4 regions of the Sphingobacterium sp. UBA5789 genome follow, and region 4 is predicted to be linked to each of the others. Evidence: riboswitches for the same ligand, from Rfam matches in the RefSeq annotation. Region 4 holds a riboswitch; each other region holds the start of a gene.
What was found. Region 4 has a riboswitch for S-adenosylmethionine ahead of B4B65_RS21195 (methylenetetrahydrofolate reductase). Riboswitches for the same ligand answer to the same signal wherever they lie in the genome.

Region 1 (4,216 bases), on a different contig from region 4:
AAAAGTTCTTGCGATACTATTTTTAGTGATTATGATGAGGGGTTATCTTGCTTTGTATGAATGAGAGTAGCTTCTATAAAACAAATAACCCGTAGTCTGTGTAAAGCTACGGGCTGTTGTCATTTTAATATTACTAATACTTAAAGGTTATTCAGCTCTAAGGATTTTAGCGGCTTCAACCATAGCTTCTAAAGCTGCTTTGGTTTCCGGCCATGCACGGGTTTTCAATCCACAGTCAGGGTTTACCCAAAGTTGTTCTGCAGGAACTACAGCCTTCGCTTTGCGCAATAAGTTGACCATCTCATCTGTACTGGGTACACGAGGAGAGTGGATGTCGTATACACCAGGTCCGATATCGTTAGGGTATTTGAAATCACCTGCAAATGCATCCAGTAATTCCATTTGTGAACGTGACGTTTCAATCGTAATTACGTCAGCATCCATTGCTGCGATATCTTCAATAATGTCATTGAATTCGGAGTAACACATGTGTGTGTGGATCTGTGTATCATCATCTACGTTAGATGAAGACACGCGGAATGCACGTACTGCCCAGTTCAGGTAATCCTGTTGATCAGCCTTACGCAATGGTAATCCTTCGCGGATAGCCGGCTCGTCGATCTGAATAATTTTGATTCCTGATCTTTCCAATGCCTGTACTTCATCCAGAATTGCTAATGCAATTTGGTATGTTGTTGTTGAACGTGGTTGATCATTACGAACAAATGACCATTGTAAGATTGTAACAGGACCCGTCAACATTCCTTTTACAGGACGGTTGGTCAGAGACTGTGCATACGCAGACCAGCGTACTGTCATATCTGCAGGACGGTATACGTCGCCATAGATAACCGGAGGTTTCACACAACGTGAACCGTAAGACTGAACCCATCCGTTTTTAGTGAATGCATATCCGGCCAATTGCTCTCCGAAGTATTCAACCATGTCATTACGCTCAAATTCTCCATGTACCAGTACGTCGATATCTAATTGCTCCTGAAGACGGATAGTGCGCTCTGTCTCTTCAGCGATTTCTTTGTCATATTGTTCTTGTGAGATGCTTCCTTTTTTCAGGTCTGCTCTCCATTTACGAACATCTTTCGTTTGCGGGAAAGAACCGATTGTAGTCGTTGCAAATGCAGGTAAGTTAAATTTAGCCTGTTGTGCAGCTTTACGGTTTGCAAAAGGAGAAGTACGTGTTGCATCATCATCTGTAATGTTTGCAGTACGTTCTTTTACTTCCGGTTTATGAATAAGTGGAGAAGTACGGCGGCTTTCAGCAGCAGCTTTATTTGCTTCAAAACGTTCAGCTGTTTTAGCGTCTACTTCACCTTCAGCAAGAATAGCAAGGTCTTTTACTTCTGCTAGTTTTTGTTTAGCAAATGCAAGCCAGTTTTTAACTTCTTTAGGTAAAGATTCTTCGTTGTCTTCATTATCCAAATCAAACGGAACATGTAGCAATGAACTGGAAGGTGCAATCCATACGCGGTCTTTGCCTAATGTATCAACAGCTTTTTTGATCTGACTTGATGATTTCTCATAATCATTTTTCCAGATATTACGACCTTCTACAACACCTAATGAAAGTGTCAAAGAAGTTGGAACTTTTGCTAAAACAGTATCCAGTTGATTTTCTCCACGTACAAGATCTAAGTGTAGAGCATGTACAGGAAGATTTACAGCAGTTTCTTCGTTATCACGAAGCGCTTCGAAATAAGTCGCTACAATAAGTTTAATACCTTTAGCTGCTGCGGATAGTTTTTCAAATACATTCTGATATAAAGCACGTGTTTTGCTGTCAATGTCTAAAGCAAGGAAAGGCTCGTCAATCTGTACATATTGTGCACCTGCTTCTGCAAGTCTACCCAAAATCTCTTCGTATACCGGGATCAGGTTTTCGATAAGATCGATACGGTCAAATCCTGCTTCTTTCTCTTTTCCTAATAACAGGTAAGTGATAGGGCCTATTAATACCGGCTTGGTCTCAATGCCTGATGCTTTAGCTTCATTGTATTCATTTAAGAATTTTTCAGAAGTCAGTTTGAATTCCTGATTCTTTGTAAATTCCGGAACAATATAGTGGTAGTTGGTATCAAACCACTTGGTCATTTCCATTGCTGTTACGTCTACACCTTCTTGCTGAAAGCCACGAGCCATTGCAAAATAAAGGTCCAGATTGTAATTGCGATCGATTTTATTCAATAACGAATTGTAACGGGCTGGAATAGCACCTACTGTCAAAGACAGGTCTAACACTTGGTCATAGAAAGAGAAATCATTAGAAGGAATAAGGTCGATACCTGCATCTTTTTGAGTTTTCCAGTTTCCTTCACGGATTTGTTTTGCTGCATCTAATAATTCCTCAGCACTAATCTTTTTTGCCCAATAGGCTTCATTGGCTTTTTTCAATTCGCGGAATGCGCCCACACGAGGGTAGCCTAAATTGTTAGTTAATAACATAAAAATGATTGTTGTTTAATTTTTAAACTCCATAAAACTACTATGCTAAAGAGGAAGGACACCAGATGCAGTGACTTCGGCTTATCTTTCCCTCCTGTTTCCAAGCGGTGTAGAATTTAGCACCTTGTCAAGTGACAGGTTGCTAAGGCTTCTTCGGGTCTAGTCCCTCGGCCTTTCTCTATAAGCGAAGGTAATATCGGGATTAGGTTTCTAAATCCCAAAAATATTTTAATAAATCGTCGTAATAGTATGCTGTTGATCAGAATTGGACGCTTGCAGACAGTCCGGCTTGTTTTCCATTGTAAAACGGAGTTACTACCGTAACAGAAGAAGAGGGGTTATGTTGCAAATGTTTGTCCACAAGAGGGAGCAGCCAATAACCAATCTTGGTACTTAGCATGCCTATACCTGCTCCCATAACGACATCTGAAAACCAGTGCTTATTGTTGTACATTCTGAAAAATCCAGTTCCGGCAGCTACCGTATATCCTGCAATACCATACCAGATAGATTGGTGTTTATATTCCTGCCATAATAATTCAGCTCCGGCAAATGCTGTAGCAGCATGCCCCGAAGGAAAAGAATTATTCGCGGAGTTGTCAGGACGCCAGACGTTTCCAGTGCTTTTGATAGTGTACACAGTCGTGGCCATAATGGCATGGGATACACCCGAAACAAACAGTCGCTCTTTCAGATTGTGGCGGGCTTTTATGCCTGCCAGGTCCAATACATAAATGCTAAGTAACGGTGTATACTGGCTAAAATCATCAACAGTAAATTTCCCGTCTATATTTTTTCGCAAAACATTGTTAATATCGTTATCCTGATGAATAAGGAAATGGCTTTCCCGGGAAATAATGCCGTACGTTAATAATCCGGCAGGTATCGCAATTTCTTTATAGGGGATTTGTCTCCAAAAGTTTTTTTTGAGCGTTGTATTTTGCAGGGTATCGCTGAATTGTTTGGTTGTATCTTGTTGTGCCGACAGCACATGGCCAAAGCAGACAAATAGGATAAGAAAAGTAATGACAGAGCGCATTAATGTCATAGGAATTCGTTTGTAAGTGTGATATCAATCACCAGGATGACTGAAACGTATATGTAAAAACTTAACAGGTCTTCATTCATCAGATTGTTATCCTGTAATGAAGATGAAATTAGTGTGTGTTTTGCGCTGTAAAGATAATTATTATCTCTTGAATTTACAAAATTAAGAGATAATAATTATTTGTTAGTTTTTTGTTATGATAGTGTTAGCTAACGAGGAGTTTGTAGCCTTTACCGTGTACATTGACGATCTCTACACTTGGATCTTCACGCAGATATTTACGGAGTTTACTCAGGAATACATCCATGCTTCTTCCTGTGAAGTAATTGTCATCGTGCCATATTTTTAAAAGCGCTTCTTCGCGGGTCAGAACATCATTTTTCTTCAGACAAAGTAAACGTAATAATTCAGCTTCTTTTGTTGACAGTTTCTGTTGTTGGCCTTTGTATGAAATCTGCTGGCTGGTGTAATCAAAGAAGTAATCTCCAATTTCAAACTTATCCGCAGTCTCTTCTTCTTTATCTCTGGAACTTCTTTTCAGAAGAGCATTGATGCGAAGTAAAAGTTCTTCTACCCGAAATGGTTTAGTGATGTAATCATCACCGCCCAGTTCAAAGGCCTGCGTTTTATCTTCCATCATTCCTTTAGCAGTAGCATATATGACAGGCACTGTCGTGTTGGTTTTACGGATATCTTTTCCAAGAGAAA
Region 2 (4,216 bases), on a different contig from region 4:
CCGACAACAGTCACTTTAAGTACTGAAAGAAGAATGCGCTTACTGGAGCTGGCTAAACACTATAATTTTGTAATTATCGAAGATGATTACGACTACGATTATCATTATGATTCCGCACCCTATCTTCCACTTGCAAGTGCCAATCATGAAGGAAGAGTGATCTATATCGGATCATTTTCTAAGATACTCGCACCCTCCATACGCATAGGTTTTATGATTGCTCCGGGCAATTTTATCAATCAGGCCGCAGATTTCCGAAAATCCATAGATGTTGGAGGCGATATGTTTATGCAGGATGCGCTGGCTTCCCTTATTCAAGAAGGAGAACTCAAGCGTTATATTACAAAAGCAAAGAAAGCATATCACCTGAGAAGAGACCATCTGTATGATCTTATTACAAAAAAAACAAGTCCCTATGTCTCACTTAGTCTGCCCGGTGGTGGAATGGCCATGTGGGTTCAAATGGATAAAAAGATTCCTGTCCGCCAACTTCATGAAATGTTACTCCGAAACGGTATAAAAATAAAAGTCATAAACGAAGAATGGAATGCATTCCGTTTCGGTTTTGCCTCCTTAAATCAAACTGAAATAGAAGAAGTCATAGATACAATCGAAATGGCCATCTCCAAAATTATAAGCTGACAGTTGAATACTTACACATTTGCAGTCCAACTATCTTAAAATTATCAGGTTTCTCTATTTTTCCATTTGACAAACTCGTTTCTCATACAATGACCACAGGGTCGGTATCCGGATAACAGTGCCTCTTTCTCAGAAGCAAAGAAAACCCGGTTCTTACGAAGCATCCTTTTCCCGGATCCGCAAGATAGTTTACCGTATATTTTTAATTTAACATGCCCCGCAAAGCATATTTCAGCCGTCCGGATTTTACTTCTTACTTCTCCATCTTCATATATACTGTGGCGGATTGGCATCAGCTAAGTGCATCATGAAAAATAATTCCCAATGTATAGCGTTCGCCACTATGCACCTCACTTACGCCATGTTTCATATTAGCACGGTAATACCCCCTTGTTCCTTTCACAGGTCTGAAATTGGTCGTAAAAATCAGAATATCTCCCTTTTTTGGTTTCAATACAATAGCCTGTGACTGAGCTCTGGGTATCTGCTGCAGCAATACAAATTCTCCTCCCGTAAAATCCACCTCCGGTTCACTCAGAAAAAGAAGAATCTGCATAGGGAAATAAACTTCGCCGTACAGATCCTGATGCAGCGTATTGAATCCGCCAGGTCCGTATTTTAAAATCAGAACAGTAGCTTTAGTTTGCTGGAGATCATGGCATTGCTTCATCAGCACTTCATGTTCAGCCGGAAATTCGACCTCAATATGTAATGCACGATTCCAGGCATTAGCTACTGTTGCAAGATACGGATAAACCGTTTTTCGGATTTTTGCAATAAGGTCCGGAAGCGGATAATCAAAATACTTATACTCTCCTTTTCCAAATCGATAACGCTCCATCACTACTGTTTTCCGGTAAGCATCGGGATGGTAATAATTTGCTTTCAGCTCCTCACATTCCTGATCCGTAAGAACCTCCGAAAGGACAGCATAGCCCTTATCGTGAAGCTCTGATGTAATGTGATTCCAGTTTAATTCTCCTGTTTCTTTCATCTTTTATTGCTTTGATTTTACTGCACAAACATATAGAGCATCCTGTAGTAAAAAAATCCGTTTTCTGCTCTTTTAATGGCTGTTTTTTGCTGTTTTAAAATTTCCCTCCAACTGCGGATTCCGTATATTTATTCCATTTGTTTTTAAAAGTTTTTGAGCAATTATTTGCAAGATTAAAAATCAAAAGATATATTTGCAGAGTCTTCAGCGGAAGACAACCTAATCATTACCTCTCTATATCGTAGGGTTTTGATTTATAAAGAAGTGGCGAGAGACTGGCTCAATGACCCACTGGCAACCTTCAAAAAACGTTTGAAAAGGTGCCAATTCCTGTCCGAAGCAATGTTGCTTTGGAGCATATAAATGAAAAGGCTATGAACATTACATTTTACAATTTCACATCATTCGGAACATCCTCAAAGCAGGATACCAATCCTTTGTCATACCATTCTGTGTTGTTTTCCAACCGAATGCGAATGTACAATGCGATGTGTTGCTAAGATTTTCTCTTATCCCTCAGCACGGCTATCTCACGCCTAAGACACAGGAGTGAGCAGCAACAAGTGTATTCTTTTAATCAATAATTTCATTACAATTTTAAACTCCCAAAGAAATGTCAGAAAATACAAACTTAAAATTTGAAACACTACAAGTACATGCAGGTCAGGTAGCAGATCCGACCACAGGATCCAGAGCAGTACCTATTTACCAGACAACATCTTATGTATTTGAAAATGCGGAACATGGTGCTAACTTATTTGCCCTGAAACAATTTGGCAATATCTACACCCGTATCATGAATCCGACAACAGATGTATTTGAAAAACGTATTGCTGCATTAGAAGGCGGAGTAGCAGCTGTGGCAGTCGCATCAGGACAGGCAGCTCAGTTTATTGCACTGAATAATATCCTCGAAAGCGGTGAAAATTTTGTAGCCGGATCCAACCTTTACGGCGGGACTTACAACCAGTTTAAAGTTGCTTTTAAAAGATTAGGTATAGAAGTTCGTTTTGCACAAGACAGTGAAGCTGAACAAATAGAATCACTTATCGATGACAAAACCAAAGCTATCTATATCGAGACCATCGGTAATCCGAGTTTCAACATTCCTGATTTCGAAAAAATCGCAGCTGTAGCCAAGAAATATGATATTCCTTTGATTGTAGACAATACATTTGGTGCAGGAGGTTACTTATTCAAACCATTGGAACACGGAGCACATGTAGTCGTTGAATCAGCTACTAAATGGATCGGCGGACACGGTACCAGTATTGGTGGCGTTATCGTTGACGGAGGAAATTACAATTGGGGTAATGGTAAATTCAAACAGTTTTCAGAACCTTCTGAAGGATATCACGGATTAGTTTTCGCAGATGTATTCGGTCCTGATGGTCCTTTTGGAAATATACAGTTTGCGATCAGAGCACGTGTTGAAGGTCTTCGTGACTTTGGCCCTGCCCTGTCTCCATTCAATTCGTTCTTATTGTTACAAGGTCTCGAAACATTATCACTGCGTGTACAACGCCATGTAGATAATGCACTCGAAGTAGCACAATGGCTGGAAGCACATCCACAGGTGGAGAAAGTAAGCTACCCTGGATTAAAAAGCTCTCCATATCACAACAACGCACAGAAATACCTCAGAAACGGATTCGGAAGTGTACTTTCTTTTGCTATCAAAGGAGATCCTCAAAAAGCAAACGAATTTATTGACAGTCTGCAACTGATCAGCCACCTGGCGAATGTCGGAGATACCAAATCTCTTATTATCCATCCTGCAGCTACTACACATCAGCAACTGAGCGAAGAAGCACAGATTGGTGCAGGAGTATATCCGGGTCTGTTGAGAATATCCGTTGGTATCGAACATATTGATGATATCAAAGCAGATCTTCAACAAGCATTTGAAAAGATTAAATAATAAGGCTTTAAAGACTGTTCTACAGGCTACAAAGCATATATTTTTCAAAGAATATGTAATCCCCTTCATCGGGGAAAATACAATAAAGCATAAATGAGTAGCAAAACTTTTAAATATACTGAACCATTTGTATTTGAGAACGGCAAGCAGATCGATGATCTGCAGATTGCCTACCATACCTATGGAAAGTTAAATGCGGATAGAGATAATGTCGTCTGGGTATGCCATGCCCTGACGGCAAACTCCGATGTGTTTGACTGGTGGAAAGGACTATTTGGAGAAAACGATCTCTTCAATCCCCGCGATTATTTTATTGTTTGTGCCAATGCACTGGGTTCGCACTATGGATCTTCAGGCCCTTTATCTGTCAATCCACAGACAGATCAGCCTTATTACTTATCCTTTCCACAGTTTACAGTACGTGATATGGTACAGGCAAACCAGTTGCTGGCCGATCATCTGGATATACAAAAGATCAACATCCTGATTGGCGGTTCATTGGGAGGGCAGCAGGCGCTGGAATGGGCAGCTTCCGCACAGATCGACATTTCCCATCTGATAGTTATGGCGACCAACGCTGTACACTCCCCATGGGGAATAGCCTACAATGAAAGCCAGCGGTTAGCCATCACTGCCGACCGGACCTTTTATGCCAACAA
Region 3 (4,216 bases), on a different contig from region 4:
CCTGCGTATTTATAGATTGTAATATCCTGTCCCTGATTGTTTTTACTGGGTCCTACAAGATCACCCTGATCTGTATCCCAGCGCATTCCGAACTTAGTCAGAATTTGAATCTTGTCGCGCGACAATCCTTTAATAGCTTCACCAACGATTTCTTCACTTGTGCCCTGCCCATAGATAGGTGCTGTATCTATAGATGTCATCCCTTCTTCCAAGCCAGCTTGTATCGCTTTTATAGCCTCATTACGATCTGTACTTCCCCACATCCATCCTCCGGCAGCCCAGGCGCCAAAAGTAATAGTCGATAGTTGAAGATCGCTTTTTCCAATTTTCCGATATTTCATAGCGTTCGTTTTTTTACTTTCCCTAAAAGTAAGAGTCCTTTTCTCAAATTAAAAGTCTGTCTTGTTATTATGAGCTTAATTTGACTATATTTAGCCAAACTATGATTTTGAAATGATGAACCGAATTATTTTGATCCTTCCTGTTTTGTTTGGGCTATTTTCTTGCCAATCAACTGAAAATAAGAATAATGCTGCTCAGGATTCTGTGAAAAGCATTCAGCTGGATGCACAGCAGGCACAGCGCATTCTGAATCTTCCTCTCCACTGTCTGACTACAGAGTATCCGAATAAACTCGGACAGGTGATAGGTAGTGAGCAGGATCTCAAAACACCTAGGCAATTAAGACCTGTCTTCTATGGCTGCTTTGACTGGCATTCTTCTGTGCACGGATATTGGTCTGTTATCAAAATTTTGAAAACACATCCTGATCTGGATAAAGATGGTCATATTCGTCAGTTACTGAAGCAACATATCACTCCTGAAAATGTACAGATAGAGCTGGCTTTTTTTCAGGATAAAAATAACCTCGGTTTTGAGCGTACATATGGCTGGGCCTGGTTATTCAAATTGCAGGAAGAGCTGCTAAGCTGGAATGATACGGATGCCAAGCAGTGGGCGCAGAATCTGCAGCCCTTAGTAGATATATTGGTAGACCGATATCAAACTTACCTGCCTAAATTAGTCTATCCTATACGTTCGGGACAGCATGATAATTCTGCATTTGGTTTTTCACTTTCACTGGACTATGCAAGAGCTGTAGGCAATAAAGAATTTGAAAATATACTGGCAGAGCATGCAAAACGCTTATATACTCAGGACAAGAATTGTGATCTGGCCTATGAGCCAAGTGGCTCTGATTTTCTGTCTCCCTGTCTGGAAGAGGCGCTTGTAATGAGTAAAATATTGCCTCAGGACGCGTATAAAACCTGGTTAAAGACTTTTATGCCACAATTGTTTGAAGCGGATTTTTCATTAAAGCCGGCTGTCGTAAAAGATCGCACAGACGGCAAGCTGGTTCATCTGGATGGTTTGAATTTCAGCCGTGCCACTTGTCTTAATGGTATTGCAAAGGCCTTGCCTGAGTTGCACCATCTCAAAAAGGTAGGACATGAGCATCTTGCTTTCTCGCTGCCTAATATCTCAAATGATGATTATATGGGCAGTCATTGGCTAGGTACATTTGCTCTCTATGCACTATCACATCAGGATTAAGGAAGAGAGATAGAACTGTTCGATTTAAGTCCGGATCTGGTCTTTGCTATAGGTGCGGACATCTGCTGTGACTGTACAAAATATTGCTGAATACGCTGTACAGCATTTGCTATATGCCCGCACCTTCGGTACAAAGTAGCGTGACTCTGTACTTTTCAAAGGTAAATAGCATAATGATTAAAGCCTGTGTGTAGCTATTGCAGATCTTTTGCTTTACCGGCGCTTAACTACACATTTAGTCAGATTTCTCTTTAATTTATAGGTATAAGGACATTATCCTCCAACCGGAGTGCTGAAATAGTGATAGAAGTAAATCCATCTTCTTTAGAAACTATTCTGGAAAGATCCAATCCCCTTAACGAAAATGCGTGTAATAATGCCGTACGGAAAGCTCCGCTGGAACCCGGCCGGCCATGTGCCTGTATATCCTGATTGTTGACTTCTATTAATTCCTGTACGCTGTACTTTTGAAAGATTTCCAAAAAATCCTGATAAAGTTGAATCGGTGTTGACATACCATTTAAAATTAAAAACGTTTAACCATAAATCGTATTCAGAACCTGGGCTTAAAATAAGTCGTGATTGACGTTTATTTTGGCGGACACCCGTATTATTTTACCACCGTGGTGACTCCACTCGGTTGGTATTGTTTCGAACAATTCTGAATACTCTACCAAAATTATAGACTTTATTTTAGTAATCCAAATTTTTATTCATAAATATTTTTCAGACTTGTCGGGGAAACTGATTTTTTAATTCTTTTTCAGTAAAACAAGAGACTGAACAAGAGTAGCTTTTAATGAATCAATCCAATAGAAAAAAGGCCTTTTTGATATTAAAAATCAATTATTATAAACAAAAATGAGGTTTTGTTGTTTAATGTATATCTGGCATACGCCTAAACTTCTCACCTATGTATCTGCTCAAAATCGTATTTGAGCTTCAAAAAAATAAAAAATAAAATGAGTAAAACTATCATAGTTTCTAACAGACTTCCTATAAAAATAGAACGTACCGATCAAGGACTTAATTTCATGCCCAGCGAAGGAGGATTGGCCACGGGTTTAGGGTCTATCTACAATACTGGTGGAAATATCTGGATAGGATGGCCGGGTATCGTTCCTGAAAATGAAACAGAAGAAGAGGAGATCAGGGAAAAGTTACGGACATTGAATCTTGTAGCTGTATTTCTTGATCAGGAGGAGCTGGAAGGTTTTTATGAAGGTTTTTCAAATGAGGTTTTATGGCCAATTTGTCATTATCGCCCGAGTTATGCAGTATATGATGAAGCGAATTGGCAAACTTATCTGAATGTAAATGTTAAATTTTCAAATATTATCAAAAGCTATATTCAGGAGAATGATGAAGTCTGGATTCATGATTATCAGCTGATGTTGCTCCCAAGTCAGATAAGAGCTTTTAAGAATGAGATTTCCATTGCTTACTTTCAACATATTCCTTTTCCTTCCCATGAACTTTTCCGTCTGATTCCCTGGCGAAATGAACTGCTGAATGGTTTACTGGGAGCGGATCTGATCGGATTTCATACGTTTAATGATTCGCAGTATTTTATTGATGCCTGTTCGCACATTCTGGGAACTAAAAATAAGGACAACAGTTTGCAACACGGCGGCAGGACAGTGTTTGTAGAAGCTTATCCTATGGGTATAGATAACAGTAAGTTTGAAAAACTGGCCAGAGAAAATAGTATCCGGGAACGGGCCGAGACAATCAGAGATAATTTCAGACACCGCAAAATTATTCTGTCCGTAGATCGTCTGGATTACAGTAAGGGTATATTGGAACGTATTCACGCTTTTGAGAATCTGCTGAAGGAATATCCGGCTTATATGAAAGAGGTTGTCTACTATATGCTTGTCGTTCCATCCAGAGATCAGGTGCCACAGTATAAGATGCTAAAGGATGAAGTGGACCGTTCTGTAGGTAGAGTGAATGCGATGTATGGTACAGAAGACTGGATACCAATTGCATACTTCTACAATTCCTATCCGATGGAAGAGTTATCCGCATTGTATGTTTCAGCAGATGTATGTCTGGTAACTCCTATACGGGATGGTATGAATCTGGTCTGTAAGGAATATATTGCCAGTCATCCGGAGCAACATGGGGTATTGGTATTAAGTGAGATGGCAGGTGCCGCGCGGGAGCTGCCGGATGCGCTGATTGTGAATCCGAATGATGCCTATGGTGTCGCTCAAAGTCTAATGCAGGCATTGGAAATGACCGAAGAAGAACAGTCTGAGCGGATGGAGTCTATGCTGGAAAATGTACGTAAGTTTAATATCCATCATTGGGTAAATCAGTTTCTGGAGAGACTCCGTGAGATTAAAGATCTGCAGGTTAAGGAATTGTCCCGAAAAGTAGGTGACAAAATCAAAGAACAGATGTGTGAAAATTACCGAAGTGCAGATAAACGTCTTATTTTATTAGACTATGACGGTACGCTGGTCGGATTTAATAAAGAGGCTGAAAAGGCAACCCCAACAAGCGAACTGTATCAGATTCTCGAACAAATCAGTGAAGATCCGAAAAATCTGGTCGTTATTATCAGTGGCCGTAAACATCAGACTCTGCAAAAATGGTTTCTGGACAGGGATATGATTCTGGTGGGCGAACATGGGGCCTGGTCTAATTATCCGGA
Region 4 (4,216 bases):
AAAGGAACGATTCATTGGGTATCTGTGCCACATGCACAAGAAGCTGAGGTAAGACTCTATGACCGTCTGTTTAACGTAGAAAATCCTGCTGCAGAAGAAGACTTCAAATCTACCATCAATGCAGACAGTCTTAAAATTATTCCTAAAGCTTATTTAGAGCCTGATATGGCCAATGCGGAATTAGGCAGAGGCTATCAGTTTATCCGACTGGGATATTATACATTAGATACCCGTTCCGCTAAGGATCATCTGGTATTTAACCGTACTGTCACCCTTAAAGACTCCTGGGCAAAAGAAGTCAAAAAAGGATAAGCATATCTCCACAATTAAAAAAAAGTCCTGTTCTGCGAAAGAAGAACAGGACTTTTTTATGTTGCCTGTCTGCATTATTTTCTTCCATTTTCTGAAATATAAAATTGTCTCTGCACTTATTTTAATTCCTGATTCCGATCATATTTTTAAGCTCCTATGCTACTTAGATTTGAAGTAGTTAAACAAATATTATATGCTATGAAAAAGTTATTATTCTCAATTATTGCAATGTTACTTATCGGTACAGCAGCTGTTCAGGCTCAGGGATTCAAAGGAAAATGGTTTATCATGGGCGAGGCAGGTTATTCCACTCAATCGGACGGAAATATTCAGCATTACAGTGTCCTTCCTGTTGTGGGTACATTCGTTGCCCCAACGACCGCAGTTGGTATTGGCGTAGGATATTTAGGTCAGAAAGATAAAACGGTTCCTGATGTTATCGGCAAAGAAGAAGCATTTATCGTACAGCCATTGGCCCGGAAATATTGGAGCATCACGGACAACTTTTTGATTTTTGGTCAGGCAGCAGTTCCTTTGACTTTTGGCAAAAATACCATTGATGCAAATGGGGTAAAAGCTGACAGCAAATTCACCGGATATGGTGTACAGCTATCTCCGGGAATAGATTATTTCCTGAGCAGTCATTTTTCAATAGAAGCATCTTTCGGACTGGTTGGCTGGTCTGCAGTGAAACCTAAGGATGGAGAAACAGCAAATGATTTTAATATTGGTGTGAATTCCGGATTTCAAAACGGAGTCAAATTCGGACTCAAATATATCTTTTAACCCCCAGCATCCTATTTAACAAGCAAGGCCTGTATATGTAATATGCAGGTCTTGTGATTTGTTGATTTAAAACGAATTTAGAACAACTGTTCCACAATTTTTTTGGTGGGTCCCGGATTACTCATGGTATAGAAGTGAAGCACCGGAGCGCCAAATTCTATCAGTTCCTTACACTGCTGTACCAGCCATTCATGTCCTACCTGTTTTACATCGGCATTAGTATGACAATCAGCAATGGCGTCACTAAGCTCTTCCGGAATATCCAGGTGAAAGACACGAGGCAATGTCACCAATTGTTTTTTGGAAGTAATTGGCTTCAATCCCGGAATAATAGGTACATTAATATCATGCTCCCGGCATTTGATTACAAAGTCTTTATATTTCTGAACATTAAAAAACATCTGAGTTACAATAAACTCTGCTCCCATTTCTATCTTCTTCTTTAGAAATTTGAAATCCGTATTAAAGTTAGGGCTTTCAAAGTGCTTCTCCGGATATCCGGCAACACCTATACAGAAGTTGGTTTTTTCTGAAGTTTCGACATCCTCATGCAGATATCTGCCTTGATTCATATTTGACACCTGTTGCAGCAGATCTGTCGCGAAAGAATGTCCTCCTTCTGTCGGGATAAAGTTTGCATCTCCTCTGCGTGCATCTCCTCTTAGCAACAGCACATTATCAATGCCCAGGAAGTTGAGATCAATCAATGCATTTTCAGTTTCCTCTTTCGTAAATCCACCACAAATAAGATGAGGAACAGCATCTACCTTATATTTGTTCATTATTGCAGCGCAGATTGCTACTGTTCCCGGACGTTTACGATAGGATACTCTTTCCAAAAGTCCGTTTTCATGTTCTTTATACAGGTAATCTTCGCGATGGTAGGTAACATCTATAAACGGAGGTTTGAATTCCATCATTTCGTCCATGGTTTCATATATACTCTGTATGCTCTGTCCTTTCGCAGGAGGCAATAACTCAAAGGAAAACAAGGTTTTACCTTTGGCATTTTGAATATGGTCAATAATTTTCATTTAGCCGGCCAAACTTCAACATGTTCATTCATGTTGACACTTTTTAATTTCAATAATAAAATAATGTATGAAGGCTCGTAGAGAAAGACACCAGGTATTCGGTGTTTCCGCTTATCTTTCCCTTCTTTAGTTGGGGTAGAATGTAGCACCTTGTCTCCAAGACAGGTTGCCAAGGCTTCATTGGGTCTAGTCCCTCTGCCTTTCACTATAAGCGTAACTAATATCGATATTCAAAGTGAAAAGTCAAAATTAAAAAAGTAAAACCTGTCACTTATCTCTATTTATTGTTTGTCACTGAGGGCATTCCGGAGATCTTTGAGGTAATAGAAAACAACCAGAAGACCCGATCTTTTATATCGGTTGGCATCTGTATTCTTAAATGTTTCGTACAACATCTCATACGCTCGGTATGCGTCGGTCTCATCATAAAAGATATCTTTCCAGCTCTGCGGTACATCATCCCATTCCCGGAGTACGATACCATTTTCAAGATATCGCAGCGGAGTAGGAATTCCGTCCATTTTGTATCCGTGATAGACCCCTGAATGGAGTACATGCTGAACATATGCACAGACGTAATCCAGATTATTCAATAATCTTGTCTTGATTTCGGCATCCGATTCGCTGTCCAGCGGAGCAATTCTCCATGTATTGACTTCGTATGTAAATTTACTATCCGTCTCAACAGATTGGGTACTATCTAACGTAAAATTAAAATACAGACGCTCATTTGCTGATATTGCACGGCTGCTGACCTCATCAAAAACACCCACAAGCTGAATACAATCCGGTCGCTGTTCCTTGATCTCCAAAATTAATTCAGAACCGTCCTTGTCCTTCAGCTTAACTTCATTCTTTACCAATTCATAATCCCCGTGCATTAGGACATCCTCGATGGCCAGTACGAAAGTATTATCCTTATTCAATACGAGAAAAGAGCGGTGATAAATCTCATGTTCACAGGTAACGTTACACCCTACACTTCCCCTGTCGGTCTTTTTCATAGCCTTATAAACAGACTCTTTATATCCGCATGTCATTTGATAATTCCCCGGTTGAAGCTGGATTGTTTCGGTACACGATCCGATGAAGAAAGGCAAGAGGAATAAAAGAATATATTTCATAATACAGGATTGCAGCAATTCAGTTTTGGTTCCCGAATATAAATAGAAAAAGCTACTCAGAAAAGAGCAGCTTTTTGTTATTCGCTATATAGTTCTACCAAACCTTCCGGCAGGTCTACTTCAATAATCTCTTCTTCAGGATCAATACCCAGTATCAGATCATCATTCAACGGAAACATCAGCTCCTTTCCCTTAAAATCAACCCTTGCTATAAATTGCTGAGGCAATTCCTGAACTTCTATGATTTCCCCCAATTCACCATGTACCTCATCAATAACCAGAAAGCCTTTGAGATCAGTCAGTCTGAAATCATCAGGATCACGCTCTGGCATCTTATCATTAGGAAGATACATTTTCTTGTGTACCAATGGCTGTGCTTTATCAATATGATCTACATCTTCGAGATTGAGGTAGGCCGTACTATTGGATTGTAACTTGATATTTTCTACAAAGTAAGGGACAAGCTTCTTATTGATCTCCACAAAAAGTACATCAATATCCAGATCCTGATAATCTTCAAATTCAAAAAACAGCTGCAGTTCTCCCTTCAGTCCTCTTGTCTTGCTGATGTATCCAATATAAAAACTCTGATCTATGGTCATGATGTAACGTAAAATATAAAAATAAAGATTCAGACGGACTATCAGATTCCATCTTTTACAAAAAAGCCGTCCCGGTTTGCGGGGCGGCTTAATTTTTTACTTCGTGATATGTGATTATCCTTCAGTTTCTTCAGTGTTTTCAGCGCCTTCAGTAGCTTCTGGTGCTTCTACTTCTTCAGCAGATTCTTCTACTGCAGGAGTGTTTTTTGCAGCGATAGCAGCTGCTTTGTCAGCTTTTTTCTTAGCTTCAGCAGCTAATGCAGCTTTCTTAGCTTCTTCTTTAGAAGAAGTCAGACTATCTTTTTTACCATCGATTTTAGCAGTTTTTTCTTTAGACCATTCTGCGAATAGTTCTTCA

Region 1: it holds a riboswitch for S-adenosylmethionine, as region 4 does, so the genes downstream of both, metE (5-methyltetrahydropteroyltriglutamate--homocysteine S-methyltransferase) here and B4B65_RS21195 (methylenetetrahydrofolate reductase) in region 4, are expected to answer to the same signal.
Region 2: it holds a riboswitch for S-adenosylmethionine, as region 4 does, so the genes downstream of both, B4B65_RS19925 (O-acetylhomoserine aminocarboxypropyltransferase/cysteine synthase family protein) here and B4B65_RS21195 (methylenetetrahydrofolate reductase) in region 4, are expected to answer to the same signal.
Region 3: it holds a riboswitch for S-adenosylmethionine, as region 4 does, so the genes downstream of both, B4B65_RS17565 (5-oxoprolinase) here and B4B65_RS21195 (methylenetetrahydrofolate reductase) in region 4, are expected to answer to the same signal.

Annotation. Positions count from the first base shown of each region.
Region 1 covers NZ_DIDX01000001.1:653,489-657,704, forward strand. The annotation lists gene metE (5-methyltetrahydropteroyltriglutamate--homocysteine S-methyltransferase) at 148-2,460, opposite strand; SAM riboswitch class I at 2,539-2,647, opposite strand; gene B4B65_RS02865 (phosphatase PAP2 family protein) at 2,720-3,508, opposite strand; gene B4B65_RS02870 (response regulator transcription factor) at 3,714-4,216, opposite strand, start outside.
Region 2 covers NZ_DIDX01000007.1:556,103-560,318, forward strand. The annotation lists gene B4B65_RS19910 (PLP-dependent aminotransferase family protein) at 1-642, shown strand, start outside; gene B4B65_RS19915 (Ada metal-binding domain-containing protein) at 687-935, opposite strand; gene B4B65_RS19920 (2OG-Fe(II) oxygenase) at 935-1,636, opposite strand; SAM riboswitch class I at 1,888-2,002, shown strand; gene B4B65_RS19925 (O-acetylhomoserine aminocarboxypropyltransferase/cysteine synthase family protein) at 2,250-3,557, shown strand; gene B4B65_RS19930 (homoserine O-acetyltransferase family protein) at 3,651-4,216, shown strand, end outside.
Region 3 covers NZ_DIDX01000007.1:40,064-44,279, reverse strand. The annotation lists gene B4B65_RS17575 (aldo/keto reductase) at 1-341, opposite strand, end outside; gene B4B65_RS17570 (DUF2891 domain-containing protein) at 457-1,554, shown strand; gene B4B65_RS17565 (5-oxoprolinase) at 1,806-2,069, opposite strand; SAM-I-IV-variant riboswitch at 2,135-2,228, opposite strand; gene B4B65_RS17560 (bifunctional alpha,alpha-trehalose-phosphate synthase (UDP-forming)/trehalose-phosphatase) at 2,517-4,216, shown strand, end outside.
Region 4 covers NZ_DIDX01000008.1:47,820-52,035, reverse strand. The annotation lists gene B4B65_RS21205 (glutamine--tRNA ligase/YqeY domain fusion protein) at 1-312, shown strand, start outside; gene B4B65_RS21200 (outer membrane beta-barrel protein) at 511-1,098, shown strand; gene B4B65_RS21195 (methylenetetrahydrofolate reductase) at 1,176-2,132, opposite strand; SAM riboswitch class I at 2,241-2,346, opposite strand; gene B4B65_RS21190 (hypothetical protein) at 2,414-3,136, opposite strand; gene rimM (ribosome maturation factor RimM) at 3,334-3,858, opposite strand; gene B4B65_RS21180 (30S ribosomal protein S16) at 3,973-4,216, opposite strand, start outside.